Regions from separate parts of the Luteimonas sp. gir genome, predicted to be linked through region 2. Evidence: predicted binding sites of a transcription regulator. Region 2 holds the regulator's gene; the other holds the start of a gene.
What was found. Region 2 encodes FliA, which starts transcription of late flagellar genes. Its sites were predicted from a motif close to TAAAGTTTNNCNNNCNNNGGCCGATAA; they were not measured.
Positions count from the first base shown of each region.

Region 1: a site for FliA is predicted at 4,804-4,830, ahead of WAF18_RS15130 (CheR family methyltransferase). Genes of this name have one in related genera too.

Region 1 covers NZ_JBBAXQ010000013.1:93,272-100,757, forward strand. The annotation lists gene acnB (bifunctional aconitate hydratase 2/2-methylisocitrate dehydratase) at 1-2,097, shown strand, start outside; gene WAF18_RS15120 (chemotaxis response regulator protein-glutamate methylesterase) at 2,238-3,317, opposite strand; gene cheD (chemoreceptor glutamine deamidase CheD) at 3,314-3,907, opposite strand; gene WAF18_RS15130 (CheR family methyltransferase) at 3,904-4,773, opposite strand; gene WAF18_RS15135 (methyl-accepting chemotaxis protein) at 4,905-7,268, opposite strand; gene WAF18_RS15140 (hypothetical protein) at 7,338-7,486, opposite strand, start outside.
Region 2 covers NZ_JBBAXQ010000008.1:154,711-162,196, reverse strand. The annotation lists gene WAF18_RS11930 (protein phosphatase CheZ) at 1-349, opposite strand, end outside; gene WAF18_RS11925 (chemotaxis response regulator CheY) at 346-738, opposite strand; gene WAF18_RS11920 (RNA polymerase sigma factor FliA) at 761-1,516, opposite strand; gene WAF18_RS11915 (MinD/ParA family protein) at 1,513-2,364, opposite strand; gene flhF (flagellar biosynthesis protein FlhF) at 2,351-3,892, opposite strand; gene flhA (flagellar biosynthesis protein FlhA) at 4,063-6,132, opposite strand; gene flhB (flagellar biosynthesis protein FlhB) at 6,141-7,280, opposite strand; gene fliR (flagellar biosynthetic protein FliR) at 7,360-7,486, opposite strand, start outside.

The DNA.
Region 1 (7,486 bases), on a different contig from region 2:
ATGACGCTGACCGTGTTCAAGGTGCCGGGCGAGACCAACACCGACGATCTGTCGCCGGCACCCGATGCGACCACGCGGCCCGACATTCCGATGCACGCGCTGGCGATGCTCAAGAACAAGCGCGACGACGCACCGTTCGTGCCGGAAGAAGACGGCAAGCGCGGGCCGATTCAGCTCATCGCCGACCTCAAGCAGAAGGGCCATCTGGTCGCTTACGTCGGCGACGTGGTCGGCACCGGCTCCTCGCGCAAGTCGGCGACCAACAGCGTGCTGTGGTGGACCGGCGACGACATCCCCTACATCCCCAACAAGCGTGCCGGCGGCGTGTGCCTGGGCGCGAAGATCGCGCCGATCTTCTACAACACGATGGAAGACGCCGGTGCGCTGCCGATCGAGCTCGACGTCTCGAAGATGGAGATGGGCGATGTGATCGAGCTGCGCCCCTACGAGGGCCGCGCGCTGAAGAACGGCGAGACGATCGCCGAGTTCGAGGTCAAGTCCCAGGTGCTGTTCGACGAGGTGCGCGCCGGTGGCCGCATCCCGCTGATCGTCGGCCGCGGCCTGACCGCCAAGGCGCGCGAGTCGCTGGGCTTGGCCCCGACCGACCTGTTCCGCCTGCCGCAGCAGCCGGCCGACAGCGGCAAGGGCTTCTCGCTGGCGCAGAAGATGGTCGGCCGTGCGATCGGTCTGCCCGAAGGGCAGGGCGTGCGTCCGGGGACGTACTGCGAACCGAAGATGACCTCGGTCGGCTCGCAGGACACCACCGGCCCGATGACCCGCGACGAGCTCAAGGACCTGGCATGCCTGGGCTTCTCGGCCGACCTGGTGATGCAGTCGTTCTGCCACACCGCGGCGTACCCCAAGCCGGTCGACGTCAAGACCCATCACACGCTGCCGGAGTTCATCTCCACCCGCGGCGGCATCTCGCTGCGTCCCGGCGACGGCGTGATCCACAGCTGGCTCAACCGCATGCTGCTGCCCGACACCGTCGGCACCGGCGGCGATTCGCACACCCGCTTCCCGGTCGGCATCTCGTTCCCGGCCGGCAGCGGCCTGGTCGCGTTCGCCGCGGCCACCGGCGTGATGCCGCTGGACATGCCCGAGTCGGTGCTGGTGCGCTTCAAGGGCGAGATGCAGCCGGGCGTGACCCTGCGTGATCTGGTCAACGCGATCCCGCTCTACGCGATCAAGGCCGGTCTGCTGACCGTCGCCAAGCAGGGCAAGAAGAACGTGTTCTCCGGCCGCATCCTCGAGATCGAGGGCCTGCCGGACCTGAAGGTCGAGCAGGCGTTCGAGCTGTCGGACGCCTCGGCCGAACGGTCGGCCGCGGGCTGCACGGTGCACCTGAACAAGGAGCCGATCATCGAGTACATCACCAGCAACATCACGTTGCTCAAGTGGATGATCGCCCAGGGCTACCAGGACGCGCGCTCGATCCAGCGCCGGATCGAGAAGATGGAGCAGTGGCTGGCCGATCCGCAGCTGTTGCAGGGCGATGCCGACGCCGAGTACGCAGCGGTGATCGAGATCGATCTGGCCGAGATCGATGAGCCGATCCTCGCCTGCCCGAACGACCCGGACGACGTGAAGACGCTGTCGGAGGTCGCCGGTGTGGCGATCGATGAGGTGTTCATCGGCTCGTGCATGACCAACATCGGTCACTTCCGTGCAGCGTCCAAGCTGCTGGAAGGCAAGCGCGACATCCCGACCAAGCTGTGGGTCGCGCCGCCGACCAAGATGGACGCCGCCGAGCTGACCAAGGAAGGCCACTACGGCACGTTCGGCGCCGCAGGTGCGCGGATGGAAATGCCGGGCTGCTCGCTGTGCATGGGCAACCAGGCGCAGGTGCGCGAGGGCGCGACGGTGTTCTCGACCTCGACCCGCAATTTCCCCAACCGCCTGGGCCGCAACTCCAACGTGTATCTGGGCTCGGCGGAACTGGCCGCGATCTGCTCGCGCCTGGGTCGGATCCCGACCCGCGAGGAGTACATGGCGGGCGTCGGCGTGATCAACACGCAGAGCGCGGAGATCTACCGTTACATGAACTTCGACCAGATCGAGGAGTACCGCGACACAGCGTCGTCGGTCGCTGCCTGATCGCGCCGATCGCCAGACCAGAACGCCCGGCATTGCCGGGCGTTCTTTTGTTTAAAGAACCGGGGTCAGAGTGCAATTTGCTTTGCGAAATTGCACTCTGACCCCGGTTTTGGCGTTGGCGGCAAGCGTCGCAGGTGGCGTCAGTCCACCGACTCGCGCCGGGCCAATGTCAGCAGGCGCTGGGCGATGCGGTCCAGCGGCAGGCATTCTTGCGCGGCGCCCAGCTTCCAGGCGGCGCCGGGCATGCCCCAGACGACGCTGCTGGCCTCGTCCTGCACCAGCGTCGCAGCCCCGGCCTCGCGCAGTTCGAGCAGTCCGCGGGCGCCATCGTCGCCCATGCCGGTGAGGATCGCCGCAACCGCGTTGGCGCCCGCCGCCTGCGCGACCGAGCGGAACAGGACGTCGACCGCGGGCCGGTGCCGGTTGACCGGTGGGCCGGGGTCGAGCCGGCAACGCCAGCGAGCGCCGTCGCGCAGCACGCGCAGGTGGTGGTCGCCCGGCGGCAGGTAGACATGCCCGGGCAGGATGGTCTCGCCGTCGCGCGCCTCGCGCACCAGCATCGCGCAATGCCGGTCCAGGCGTTCGGCGAACGGTGCGCTGAAACTGGCGGGAATGTGCTGGGTCAGCACGATGGCCGGTGCATCGGGCGGCATCGCTTCGAGCACGACGCGGATCGCTTCGGTACCGCCCGCGGACGCGCCGATCGCGATCAGCCGGTCGGTCGTGCGGTAGCGCAACGCGACCGGTGTGGCGGTCGTCTCGGTCGCAGCAGCGGGCCCGGCCGCCGGACGCGATGTCGGGCGCGGTGCGGCGCGGACCTGCGCGCGCGCCGCGGCCTTGACCTTCGCAGTGATCTCCTGCGCGTAGCTTTCCAGGCCGTGGGCGACATTGATGCGTGGCTTGGCGACAAAGTCCACCGCGCCCAGCGCCAAGGCCTGCAGGGTGATGTCGGCGCCGCGCTCGGTCAGCGAGGACACCATCACCACCGGCATCGGTCGCAGTCGCATCAGATTGTCGAGAAACACCAGGCCGTCCATGCGCGGCATCTCGACATCGAGGGTCAGCACATCGGGATGCAGGCGCTTGATCTTCTCGCGGGCGAGCAAGGGGTCGGCGGCGCTGCCCACGACCTCGATCTGGGGATCGGCGGACAGCACTTCGGTCAGCAACTGACGCACGACCGCCGAGTCGTCGACGATGAGCACGCGCACCGGCGTCATTCGAACAGCTCCACATCGCCGGCGACCGGCGCGCGCGCCAAGCGGGCACGGACGGCCGATTCGGCGGCCGCCACCTCGGCGCCGTGTGCGTGCGGCAGCCGGTAGACCATCACCTTGCCGGTCTGCGGGAAGAACCACACCTTGCGCGGATGGATGCCCTGCAGATCCTCGGCCACGACCGGGATGTTCTCCGCGTCCAGATAGCCGCGCACGAACTCGGCGTTACGCGTGCCCACCGGGTTGCTGGTGAAGCCCTTGAGCACGTTGGCGCCACCGAACACCTTGGCCTCGAGGCGACGGCGGCTGGCGCCGCGCTTGAGCAGCTCGTTGATCAGCACTTCCATCGCATAGCTGCCGTAGCGGGCCGGCGCGCCGTCGCCATTGCCACCGTCGGGCAACAGGAAGTGGTTCATGCCGCCCAGGTGCAGCAGCGGGTCGCGAATGCACGCGGCCACGCATGAGCCCAGCACGGTGACCAGCGCGGTGCCGTCGTTGACCACCAGGTACTGGGTCGGCAGCAGCTTGGCGGCCGGCACCTGGAACTGCGGGTCGCGGTAGCGCATCACCGTGTCGCTGGGCGGCGCGCTCACGGGGCAGTCGCTGCGAAGTGGCGGCGGTACAGCGTGCGGCCGCAGGGCTGGATCAGGTCGGCGGCGTGCAGGTAGTTTTCCGAGTGCCCGGTATAGAGCAGGCTGGCCGCGTCCATGTGCGTGATCAGCCGCGACAGGATGCCGCGCTGGGTCGGCTTGTCAAAGTAGATCATCACATTGCGGCAGAAGATCGCATCGAACGGACCGCCGACATCGTAACGGCCGGCCAGCAGATTCAAGGGACGGAACTCGATCAGCGCCTGCAGCGCCGGATGCACGCGGCACTTGCCGGCATTGGGGCCGGTGCCGCGCTGGAAGAAGCGGCGCCGCAGGTCCGCGTCGAGCGCGGCGACGCGTTCGATCGGATAGACGCCCTGACGCGCGGTCGCCAGGACCTGGGTGTCGATGTCGGTCGCGACGATGCGCACCGGCGGCTGCAGCGTGTCGAAGGCCTCGCAGGCGGTGATGGCCATCGAGTACGGTTCCTCGCCGGTCGAGGCTGCGCACGACCACAGCGTCAACGGCTTGCGGCCCGACCCGGCGCGCTGCAACTGGGTGCGCAGCGTCTCGAAGTGGTGCGGCTCGCGGAAGAACGAGGTCAGATTGGTGGTCAGCGCATTGGTGAACGCCTGCCATTCATCGCCGTCAGGATCGCCTTCCAGCAACGCCAGATAGTCACTGAAGTCGTCGAGGCCGAGCGCGCGCAGCCGCCGCGACAGCCGGCCGTAGACCATGTCGCGCTTGCTGGCGACCAGCGCGATGCCCGCCCGGTCGTGGATCAGTTGGCACACGCGACGGAAATCGCGGTCGGCGAACACGAACTGGCGGGCGTCGCCGGGCGGGTGGGGCAGGGAAGCGGCACTCATGGCGACCGGCGCGTCAGGGAGACTCGATGGTTATCGGCGCGATGCCGGCGAAGTTGACCGCGATCGTCGCGTCACGCGCAAGGCCCGGCACTGGGCCGGGCCTTGTCGGTGCCCCGTATCGGCGGCAACGATCAGAACTCCGCCCAGTCCGCCTCGGCCAGGGCGGGCGCGGCGGGAGCGCGTGTCGCCGGACGTGGCGCGGCGGGTGCCGGCTTGCGAGACGGTGGCGGCGCTGCCCGGGTCGGCTGCGCGGCGGGTGCGGCCACGGCCTGTCCTTCGATCCGCAGCATCGAGATCGCGTCGGCCAGGCCCGTGGCCTGCTCCTCCATCGCCCGCGCGGCGGCCGAGGCTTCTTCGACCAGTGCGGCGTTCTGCTGAGTGGTCTCGTCCATCTGCACGATGGTCTGGTTGACCTGCTCGATACCCGCCGCCTGTTCCTGCGAGGCGGCGGAGATCTCGGCCATGATGTCGGTCACCCGCTGCACCGAGGCGACCATCTCGGCCATGGTCTTGCCAGCCTGTCCAGCGAGCGCGGCACCGCTGGCGACCTTGCTGGTGGAGTCGTCGATCAGGCCCTTGATCTCCTTGGCGGCATTGGCACTGCGCTGGGCAAGCGTACGGACCTCGGAGGCCACGACCGCAAAGCCGCGGCCCTGTTCGCCGGCCCGCGCGGCCTCGACCGCGGCGTTGAGCGCGAGGATGTTGGTCTGGAACGCGATGCCGTCGATGACCGAGATGATGTCGGCGATCTTGCGCGAGGAGGCCTCGATGTCGGCCATCGTGGAAACGACCTGACCGACGACCTCGCCGCCCTGGGAGGCGACGGTGGCCGCGCCCTGGGCGAGCTGGTTGGCCTGGCGGGCGTGGTCGGCGTTCTGGCGGACGGTGGAGGTCAGTTCCTCCATCGAGGCGGCGGTTTCTTCCAGATTGGCCGCCTGCTGCTCGGTGCGGCGCGAGAGGTCGTCGTTGCCCGAGGCGATCTCGGTCGACGCGGTGCCAATCGCAGCCGACGCGCCCTGGATGCGGGCGACGATGGCGGTGAGCTGGGCGACGGTGGCGTTGGCGTCGTCGCGCATGCGGGCGAACACGCCTTGGAAATCGCCTTCCATGCGCGCGGTCAGATCGCCCGAGGCGAGCGCATTGAGCACGTGCGAGACCTGCGCCAGGCTGACCGCGTTGGCGTCGAGCAGGCTGTTGAGCTGCTGCGCCAGCTGCAGGATGAAGCCGTGCTTGCCGTCCAGCGAGACGCGATGGTCGAGATCACCGGCCGCGGCCGCGGACACGATGCGGGCGACTTCGGCTTCGACCCGGACTTCACCGGTGCGGTCGCGCCATTCGGCGATCAGGCCGATATCGCGGCCCTGCGCGTCGCGGATCGGCGAGATGATCTGCGCGATGCAGGCGTCTTGGTAATGTATCTCGCGGTGCGCGATGCCGCGCTCCTTGAGACTGGTCAGCACGCGCTGGTCCGGCTTGCCGTCCAGCTCGAACGTCGCCAGCGAGGCCCCCAGCAGCGGCTGGGCCGGATCGTAGTGCGGCAGCTCGGCTGCGATCGCCTCGGCGTTGTCGCGCATCACGGTCTCCAGCGCCGGATTGACGTAGAGGATGTCGAACTTCTCGTCGGTGACGATCATGCCGGTCGAGGCACTGTCGAGCGCGGTGCGGATGCGCAGATTCTCGCTGGCGATCTTTTGATCGCGCTCGATCCGCTCGCGCAGGTCGTGCTGCATCCGCTGCATGGCCTTGAGCAGGTCGCCGATCTCGTCGCGGCGGCTGGCATCGATGCGGGTGTCGAGCTTGCCGCTGGCCACGTCATTGGCGACCGCGACTGCCGAGCGGGTGGCGCCGGTGAGGTTGCGTGCCATCAGCCAGGCGATGACCATGCCGCCGGTGATGCCGGCCAGCAGCATGACCACCATCAGAATGCTCGACCCGGTCTGCACCGAGCGCGCCTCCTCACGGGCCGCGGTGGCCTGACGGTCGGCCTCGGCCTGCAGCGCCTGCAACGCGTTGCCGGCGGCCATGTGCAGGTCGCGGGTGCGGCCGATGAAGGTGTCGGTGGCGTCGTCGGGCAGGTCGAGCTCGATCAGTTCGTTGACCTCGTGGTAGGAGGCCTTGGCATCGGTCCAAGCGGTCACGAAGCCGTCGTAGAGCTTGCGCTCTTCCGGCGAGACGATCAGCGGCGCGTACGCTGCCATGGCTGCGTCGATCTGCTGTTCCATCGCAGCGGTGCGCTCGCGCGCATCGCGCTTGACCTGATCGCTGGCGCGCACCAAACCCAGGTATGACGCGGCGCGATACTCGCCGAGCAGGGCGCGCGTTTCGCCGACCGTGGTCAGCGTCGGCAGGGTGTTGTCAGCGAGGTGGTCGGTCACGCTGTCGAGCGAGCGCAGGCCGATGAAGCCACCCACGCCCTGGGCGATCATCAGGATCAGGACGACGCCGAATGCCAGCATCAGTTTCGGTGCGAGCTTGAGATTCGAGAACCAGTGCATGCGGCAATCCCCCGTAGGCGGCCGGATGGAAAAACGGCCCGGATGCGGTCTGCAATCCGGGCGCGGGGCTTACTTGATGGTGGCGAGCTTGATGTCGCTGGGCGAGCTGACTGCGATCTCGGCGCGGCTGGCGTCGCGCTGGATGGTGCCCACGACGCACACATCGCGGCCTTCCAGCTCCTCGGGCGAGGGACGGAACCGGTCACGCTGCTCGTTGG
Region 2 (7,486 bases):
CGTCCAGCGTGCCGGCGCGCAACTGGGCGACGTGCGCGCGGCTGTCCTCGATCAGATCGAGCGTGCGGTGGGTGGCCTGCTCGGTCATCGTCACCACGTGGTCGAGGCGGGCGCAGGCATCGTCGAGCCCACCTTGCGCGGGTGCGGCCGGCAGCGTGTCGAGCGCCTGCGCCAGTTCGCGCGCCAGCCGGCCCAGGCCGTCGACCAGGGTGCGTGCGCGGGCGGCGGCGAGTGCGTCGACCTGCCGACGCCAGCCGGCCTCGTCGCCGCGTTCGAGCGCTTCGAGCGCGTCGTGCAGCAGCCCTGCGAGCTGGCTGCGGTCGGTGGTCACCGCGACGGTGGCGGTCACGCCGCGCCTCCCAGGCGCTCGAAGATCTTGCCAAGCTTCTCCGACAGCGTCTGCGCGGTGAACGGCTTGATGATGTAGCCGTTCACGCCGCTCTGCGCCGCCTCGATGATCTGCTCGCGCTTGGCCTCGGCGGTGACCATCATCACCGGCAGCGCGCGGAACTTGGGGTCGGCGCGGATCGCGCGCAGCAACTCGATGCCGGTCATGCCGGGCATGTTCCAGTCGGTGATGACCAGGTCGACCGCATCCTGGCGCAGCACGGCCATCGCGCTGTTGCCGTCCTCGGCTTCGACGGTGTTGTTGAAGCCCAGGTCCGACAACAGATTCTTGACGATGCGGCGCATCGTCGAGAAGTCGTCGACCACGAGGATACGGATGTTCTTGTTCAAAGCGGGCTCCACGGGTGGGGCATCAGTCGGCGTTGCCGATGCCGGTATCTGCGAGTTCGAAGGCGGACAGGCGGCCGCGCAGGCGCACCACGGCCTGGCCGTGGATCTGGCATACGCGCGATTCGCTCACGCCCAGTACCGCGCCGATCTCCTTGAGGTTGAGTTCCTGTTCGTAGTACAGCGACAGCACCAGCTGTTCGCGCTCGGGCAGCAGGGTGATCGCCGCGGCCAGTTCCCGGCCGAACTCGCTGCGTACCAGGTGTTCCTGCGGCGTCGGTCCGCCGTCGCGGTTGGCCGGCTCGACCTCGCCGTGGTCCTCGACGTGCGAGTCCAGGCTCAGCACCTGGCCGCGGGCGGCGTCTTCGAGCAGACGTTGATAGTCGGCCAGCGGCATCTGCAACTTGGCCGCGACCTCCTGGGCGCTGGCGGCGCGGCCGCTGGCCTGCTCGATCTCGCGGATTGCGGCGGCGGCTTCGCGTGCACGGCGATGGACCGAGCGCGGCACCCAGTCGCCGCGGCGGATCTCGTCGATCATCGCGCCGCGGATGCGGATCGAGGCATAGGTCTCGAACGAGGCGCCCTGTTCGGCGTCGTAGCTGCGCGAGGCCTCGAGCAGGCCGATCATGCCGGCCTGGATCAGGTCGTCGATCTCGACGCTGGCCGGCAGCCGCGCAGCGATGTGATGGGCGATGCGGCGCACCAATTCGGCATGCACCACGACCGGATCCGGCGCGCTGGCGCGCTGGACCGCCTGGTACTGGCGGGCGGCGGCGTTCATGCGGCCGCTCCCTGGCGCAGCAGGCGATCGACGAAGAATTCGACGTGGCCACGCGGCGCGGTCGGCGCCTGCCAGCGCGCGACGCGACGTGCGATCTCCACCAGCGCTTGCGACGACGGGCTGCCCGGGTAGGCGCGCACCACCGCCTGCTGGCGCTGGACCGCGGCGCGCAGCCACTCGCATTGCGGCACTGCGCCCAGGTAGTTCAGCGAGACGTCGCCGATGAAGCGCTCACACACGCGCACCAGCTTGTCGTACAGCGCGCGGCCCTCCTGCGGGCTGCGTACCATATTGGCGACGACCTGGATCCGGTCCAGGCCGCGCTCGCGCGCAAGCACCTTGATCAGTGCATACGCATCGGTGAGTGAGGCCGGCTCGTCGCAGACCACGACCACTGCGTCCTGCGCGGCCTGGCAGAAGGTCAGCACCGAGTCGGTGATGCCGGCGGCGGTATCGACCACCAGCACATCGAGCTCGCGCTCAAGCTCGTTGAAGACGTTGACCAGGCCGGCATGCTCGATCGGACGCAGCTCGGCCATGTGCCGGCGGCCGGAGGCGGCGGGCACGATCAGCACGCCCGCCGGGCCCTCGATGATCGCCTCGTCGAGCGTGCAGCGCCCGGCCACGAGGTCGGCCAGCGTGAAGCGCGGCGACAGGCCCAGCAGCACATCCAGATTGGCCAGGCCCAGGTCCGCGTCGAGCAGCATCGTGCGCTGACCCATGCCGGCCAGTGCGATGGCGAGGTTGGCCGACACGTTGGTCTTGCCGACGCCGCCCTTGCCGCCGGTGACGGCGAGGGTGCGGACGGGCGCGAACGGGGCGGGGGCGGGCAGGTCAGGCGACGGCATGGTGGGACTTCTGGGCGTCGGGGTCGTGGAGATCGTGCGTGGGGACGATCGGCTTATCGGCATCGCGGCGGAGATCTTCAAGCCGCAATGCCAGATGGGCGGCATTGGCGCGATGCAGGTCGTCGGGAATGCGCTGGCCGTCGGCGATCCAGGTCAGCGGCAGGGCGTGATCGACGGCGACCGACAGCACGCTGCCCAGCCGCCCGGTCTCGTCGAGCTTGGTCAGCACCGCGCCCTGCGGGCGGGCACCCTCGAAGCGGCGGACGACTTCGTCGAGGTCGGCGAAATGGGTGTTGGCGGGCAGCACGAGCAGGGTGCGGATCTGACGCGCGGCGCGCAGCCAGTGCAGTTGGCCGGCCAGGGCGCGGTCGCGCTGACTGAGCCCGGCGGTGTCGACCAGCACCAGCCGGTAGTCGCGCAGGCGCTGCAGCAACTGGACCAGCCCGGTCTCGCTGTCGGCCTCGTGCACCGCGATGCCGAGCTGCCGGCCGTAGCTGTGCAGTTGTTCGCGGCCGCCCACGCGCACGGTGTCGGTGGTCACCAGTGCCACGTCGCGGGCCTGGTGGCGGGCGACGTACCGTGCGGCGAGCTTGGCGATGGTCGTGGTCTTGCCGGCGCCGGTCGGGCCGACCAGCGCGATGACCCCGGCCTCCTCCAGCGGGTCGATCGGGCAGATCGGCAGGCGCTTGGACAGCAAGGCCAGCATCAGGCCGCGGACGCGGTGGGCCGGGGTGTCGGCCGGCACCTGCAAGGCGATGTCGCGGGTGATGCCGGCATCGAAGCCGTAGTCTTCCATCAGTTCCATGACCTGGCCGCGGGCCGGGGACCCGCGCAGGCGCTCGTCGGTCAGGCGCGCCATCTCGCGCTCGATCATCTGCCGCATCTGCGCCAGTTCCTCGCGCATCTGCGCCAGCTCGCCGTCGCTGCTCGGCGCCGGCGGTGCGGGCACGGCGACGAGGGCGGGCGGCGTGGCGACCGGGGCCGGCGGCATCGAGGTATGCGCGATGGGCGCGGCCACATCCGGCGCGGGCGCGGGCGGTTCGGGCGGCGCCTGCGACGGAATTCCGTCGTCTTCGGCGGCCCATGTCGCCGCGGCGGAGCGACGGCGCCCGAGCAGCTCGGCAAACGACGGAAATCCGGCGCCGGCGTCCGCGAGCTCGGCGTGCAGGGCCTCGGTGATCGCTGCGGGCGGCGGGTCGGCGACTGCCGCATGGACCACCGCCTGTGGCGGCGCAGCCGCCTCGGCCGGTGCCAAGGCACGCAGCCAGCGTTCGGCGGGCGAGTCGTCGCGGGCGTCGGCGGCCTGCGCCTGCGGCGGCTCGGCAGGCGAGGCGGCCGGTGCCTCGCGCCGCTGGGCCTCGTCGAGGGCGCGCTGGACCACGCTTTCGTCGTAGTTGCTGGCCGCGACAATCTCCACGCCCTCGTCGGTGCGGCGATTGGACAGGATCACGGCATCGGGCCCGTGCGCGGCCCGCACCATCTGCAGGGCGCTGCGCATGTCGGCGGCGACGAAACGGCGGATGTTCATGGGCGGCGGCCGGAGATGAGGAATGGGGCATGCGGCCTGGCGCAGGCGAGGGCACTGCGCCGGTCGGGGCGGCCTTGGGGGGCGCTGGGGTGTCGTGCGTGCATCGTGCGTTCTCCGTGGCGGGGCCCTGCGTTCACCAGTCCCCAGTCCCTACAACAAAGTCCCGCGCTTCAACTGATCGTCCCCAGCAACTTGAGCCGCTTGTCTTCGGGGACTTCGGTGTAGGCCAGCACCGACAGGGTCGGGACGCTGTGCCGGACCAGACGCGCGAGCGCGGCGCGGACCTGGCCGGGGACCAGCACCACTGCCGGTTCGTTCCTGGCCTCCTGCTGGCCGGCGCAATCGGCCAGGCTCTGCTGCAGACGTTCGGCCAGGCCCGGCTCCAGCGCAGCGCCGGTCCCTTGCGCGGAATCCTGCAAGACCCGTTCCAGCGCGGGCGCCAGCGTGTAGACCGGCAACTCGGGCGCCGGGCCGGCGATCTCCTGGACGATGAAGCGGCCCAGCGCGGTGCGGACCGCGGCGGTGAGTTGACCGGGGTCCTGGGTGTGCGCGGCGTGCTCGACCAGTGCCTCGGCGATGCGGCGCAGCTGCCGGACGGGAATACGCTCGACCAGCAGGTTCTGCAGCACCCGGACCACCACCGCCAGCGGCAGCGCCTTGGGTGTGAGGTCCTCGGCGAGCTTGGGCGCGCTGCGCGCCAGGGTCGCCAGCAACTGCTGGACTTCCTCGTGCCCGAGCAGTTCGGGCGCCTGTTCGCGGACCAGGTGCGAGAGGTGGGTCGCGACCACGGTCGCCGGATCGACCACGGTGTAACCCGCGGCTTCGGCCTGGGCGCGCTGGATCGGCAGGATCCACAGTGCGTCGAGCCCGAACGCCGGGTCCTTGCCCGGAATGCCCTCGATCGGCTGCAGCGCGCCGCCTGGGTCGAGCGCCAGCAGGCGGTCGGGATGCACCTCGGCGGTCGCCACCGGCACGCCGTGGACAAGCAGCCGGTAGGCGGTGGGCGACAGTTCGAGGTTGTCGCGGATGTGCACCGGCGGAATCAGAAAGCCGATGTCCTGAGTGAGCTTGCGACGCACGGCCTTGATCCGCGCCATCAGCTCGCCGCCTTGGGCCTTGTCCACCAACGGAATCAGCCGATAACCGACCTCCAGGCCGAGCGGATCGACCGGGCGCAGGTCGTCCCAGCCGAGCTCCGCATTGGCGGCCTGCTCGGGCGCGGGCAGTGCGGCGTCCGGCGCGGCTGCGGCGCGTTCGGCCGCCAGGCTGCGCTTGCGCATCGTCCAGGCGCCGTAGCCGACCAGCGCGGCCAAGGTCAGGAAGGCGAGGTTCGGCATGCCGGGCACCAGCCCGACCACCAGCAGAATGACCGCCGCGATCGACAACGCCCGGTACTGGCCGAACACCTGCCCGGTCACCGCGCCGCCCATGTCCTGGGCCCGCGAAGCGCGGGTGACCAAGAGCGCGACCGCCGAGGACACCAGCAGCGACGGTAACTGCGACACCAGGCCGTCGCCGATCGACAGCAGGGTGTAGGTCGCCGCCGCGTCTCCGAACGGCATGCCGTGCTGGAGCATGCCGATCACCAGGCCGCCGATGATCGTCACGAACAGGATCAGGATGCCGGCGATCGCATCGCCGCGGATGAACTTGCTGGCGCCGTCCATCGCGCCGTAGAAATCGGCTTCCTGGCGGACTTCCTCGCGCCGGGCCTTGGCGTCCTCGCGGGTCAACAGGCCGGCATTGAGGTCGGCGTCGATCGCCATCTGCTTGCCGGGCATCGCATCGAGGATGAAGCGCGCGGTGACTTCCGAGACCCGGCCCGCACCCTTGGTGATGACCATGAAGTTGATGATGGTCAGGATCGCGAACGCGACGATGCCGACCGCGAAGTTGCCGCCGACGACGAACTCGCCGAACGACTCGATCACGTTGCCGGCTGCGCCCGGGCCGTTCTGACCGTGCAGCAGGATCACGCGCGTGGAGGCCACGTTCAGCGCCAGGCGCAGCATCGTGGTCATCAGCAGCACGATCGGGAAGATGCTGAAGTCCAGCGGGCGCTGCACGTAGACCACCGCCAGCAGCACCACCAGCGAGATCGCGATGTTGAAGCTGAAGAGCACGTCGAGCGCGAACGGCGGCAGCGGCACCACGACCATCGCCAGCAGCGCCAGCACCAGCAACGGCGCGCCCAGTCCATGGCGCAGCATGTCGAACAGGCGCTTGGGGCCGGACTGCATCACCGCGCTCACGGCTGCGCCCCCCGGCCGGTCGCGTCCTCATCGACTTCGACCGCCGACAGTTCGGGGTAGGGCTGGCCCGGCGCCCAACTGCGCAGCTGGTACACGTAGGACAGCACCTGGGCGACGGCGGCGTAGAGCTTCACGGGGATTTCCTGACCGATCTGCGCCTCCCGATACAAGACGCGTGCCAGCGGCGGCGCGGCGACCAGCGCAATGCGGTGCTGCTCGCCGACGGCGCGGATGCGCAGCGCCATTTCGTCCACGCCCTTGGCGATCACCTTCGGCGCGCGCATCGCCTCGCCCTCGTACTTGAGCGCGACTGCGTAATGCGTGGGATTGACCACGATCACGTCGGCACCGGGCAAGTCTTCCATCATCCGCCGCTGCGACATCTGCTGCTGCATCTGGCGGATGCGGCCCTTGACCTCCGGCCGGCCCTCGCTTTCCTTCATCTCCTCGCGCAGTTCCTGCCGCGTCATCTTGAGCTTCCGGCGCCAGTTCCATTTCTGGTACGGCGCATCGAGCAAGGCCAGCAGCAGCAAGGCCGCGGAGGTTGCCATCAGCATCCACAGCGCGAAGCCGAGGCCGGCGCCGGCGGCGGCCTCGAGTGGTTGGTCGAGCATGCTGCGCAGGCGATGCAGACCGGGCCACAGGAACAGCGCGGCCGCGGTGCCGACCAGGGCCACGCGCAACAGCGATTTGAGCAGTTCGGCCGCGCCCTCGGGGCCATAGATGCGCTTGAGGCCGGCCAGCGGGTTGAGCTTTTTCAGATCGGGCACCAGCCCCTTGGTCGAGGCGTTGAATCCACCCATCAGCGCCGGTGCGACCAGACAGGCGAGCAGCAGCACCAGCAGCAGCGGCGCCAGCAGCCACAGGAAGCCGAGCATCAGCTGACCGGCATGGCCGAACAGCATCTGCGGCGATTCGAGCATCGCCAGGTCCGGGGTCAGCGCCGCACGCATCCAGTCGAGTGCGCGCGCCGACAGGCCGCCGCCGGTGACCAGCAGCATGCACACGCCCGCGCCGAACACCGCCACGGTCGACAGTTCGCGCGAGCGCGGGACGTTGCCCTTCTCGCGTGCGTCGCGCAGTCGTTTTTCGCTGGGCTGTTCGGTCTTCTCCTGACCGTCTTCGTTCTCGGCCATCGTTGCCGGCATCGCAGGTGACGGGCTGTCCGCTGCAAGTCATATGCCGCGCGGGCGGTGCCTTGGCTCAGCCGCGGCCTCAACGCCCCAGCGGCAGCCGCGCGGCGGCATCGAAGGCCAAGTCGAACAACCGCTGGATCGGCGGGCCCAGTTCCCCGGCCAGCACTGCGATCAGCAACAGGCCCACGAGGACCGAGATCGGCAGG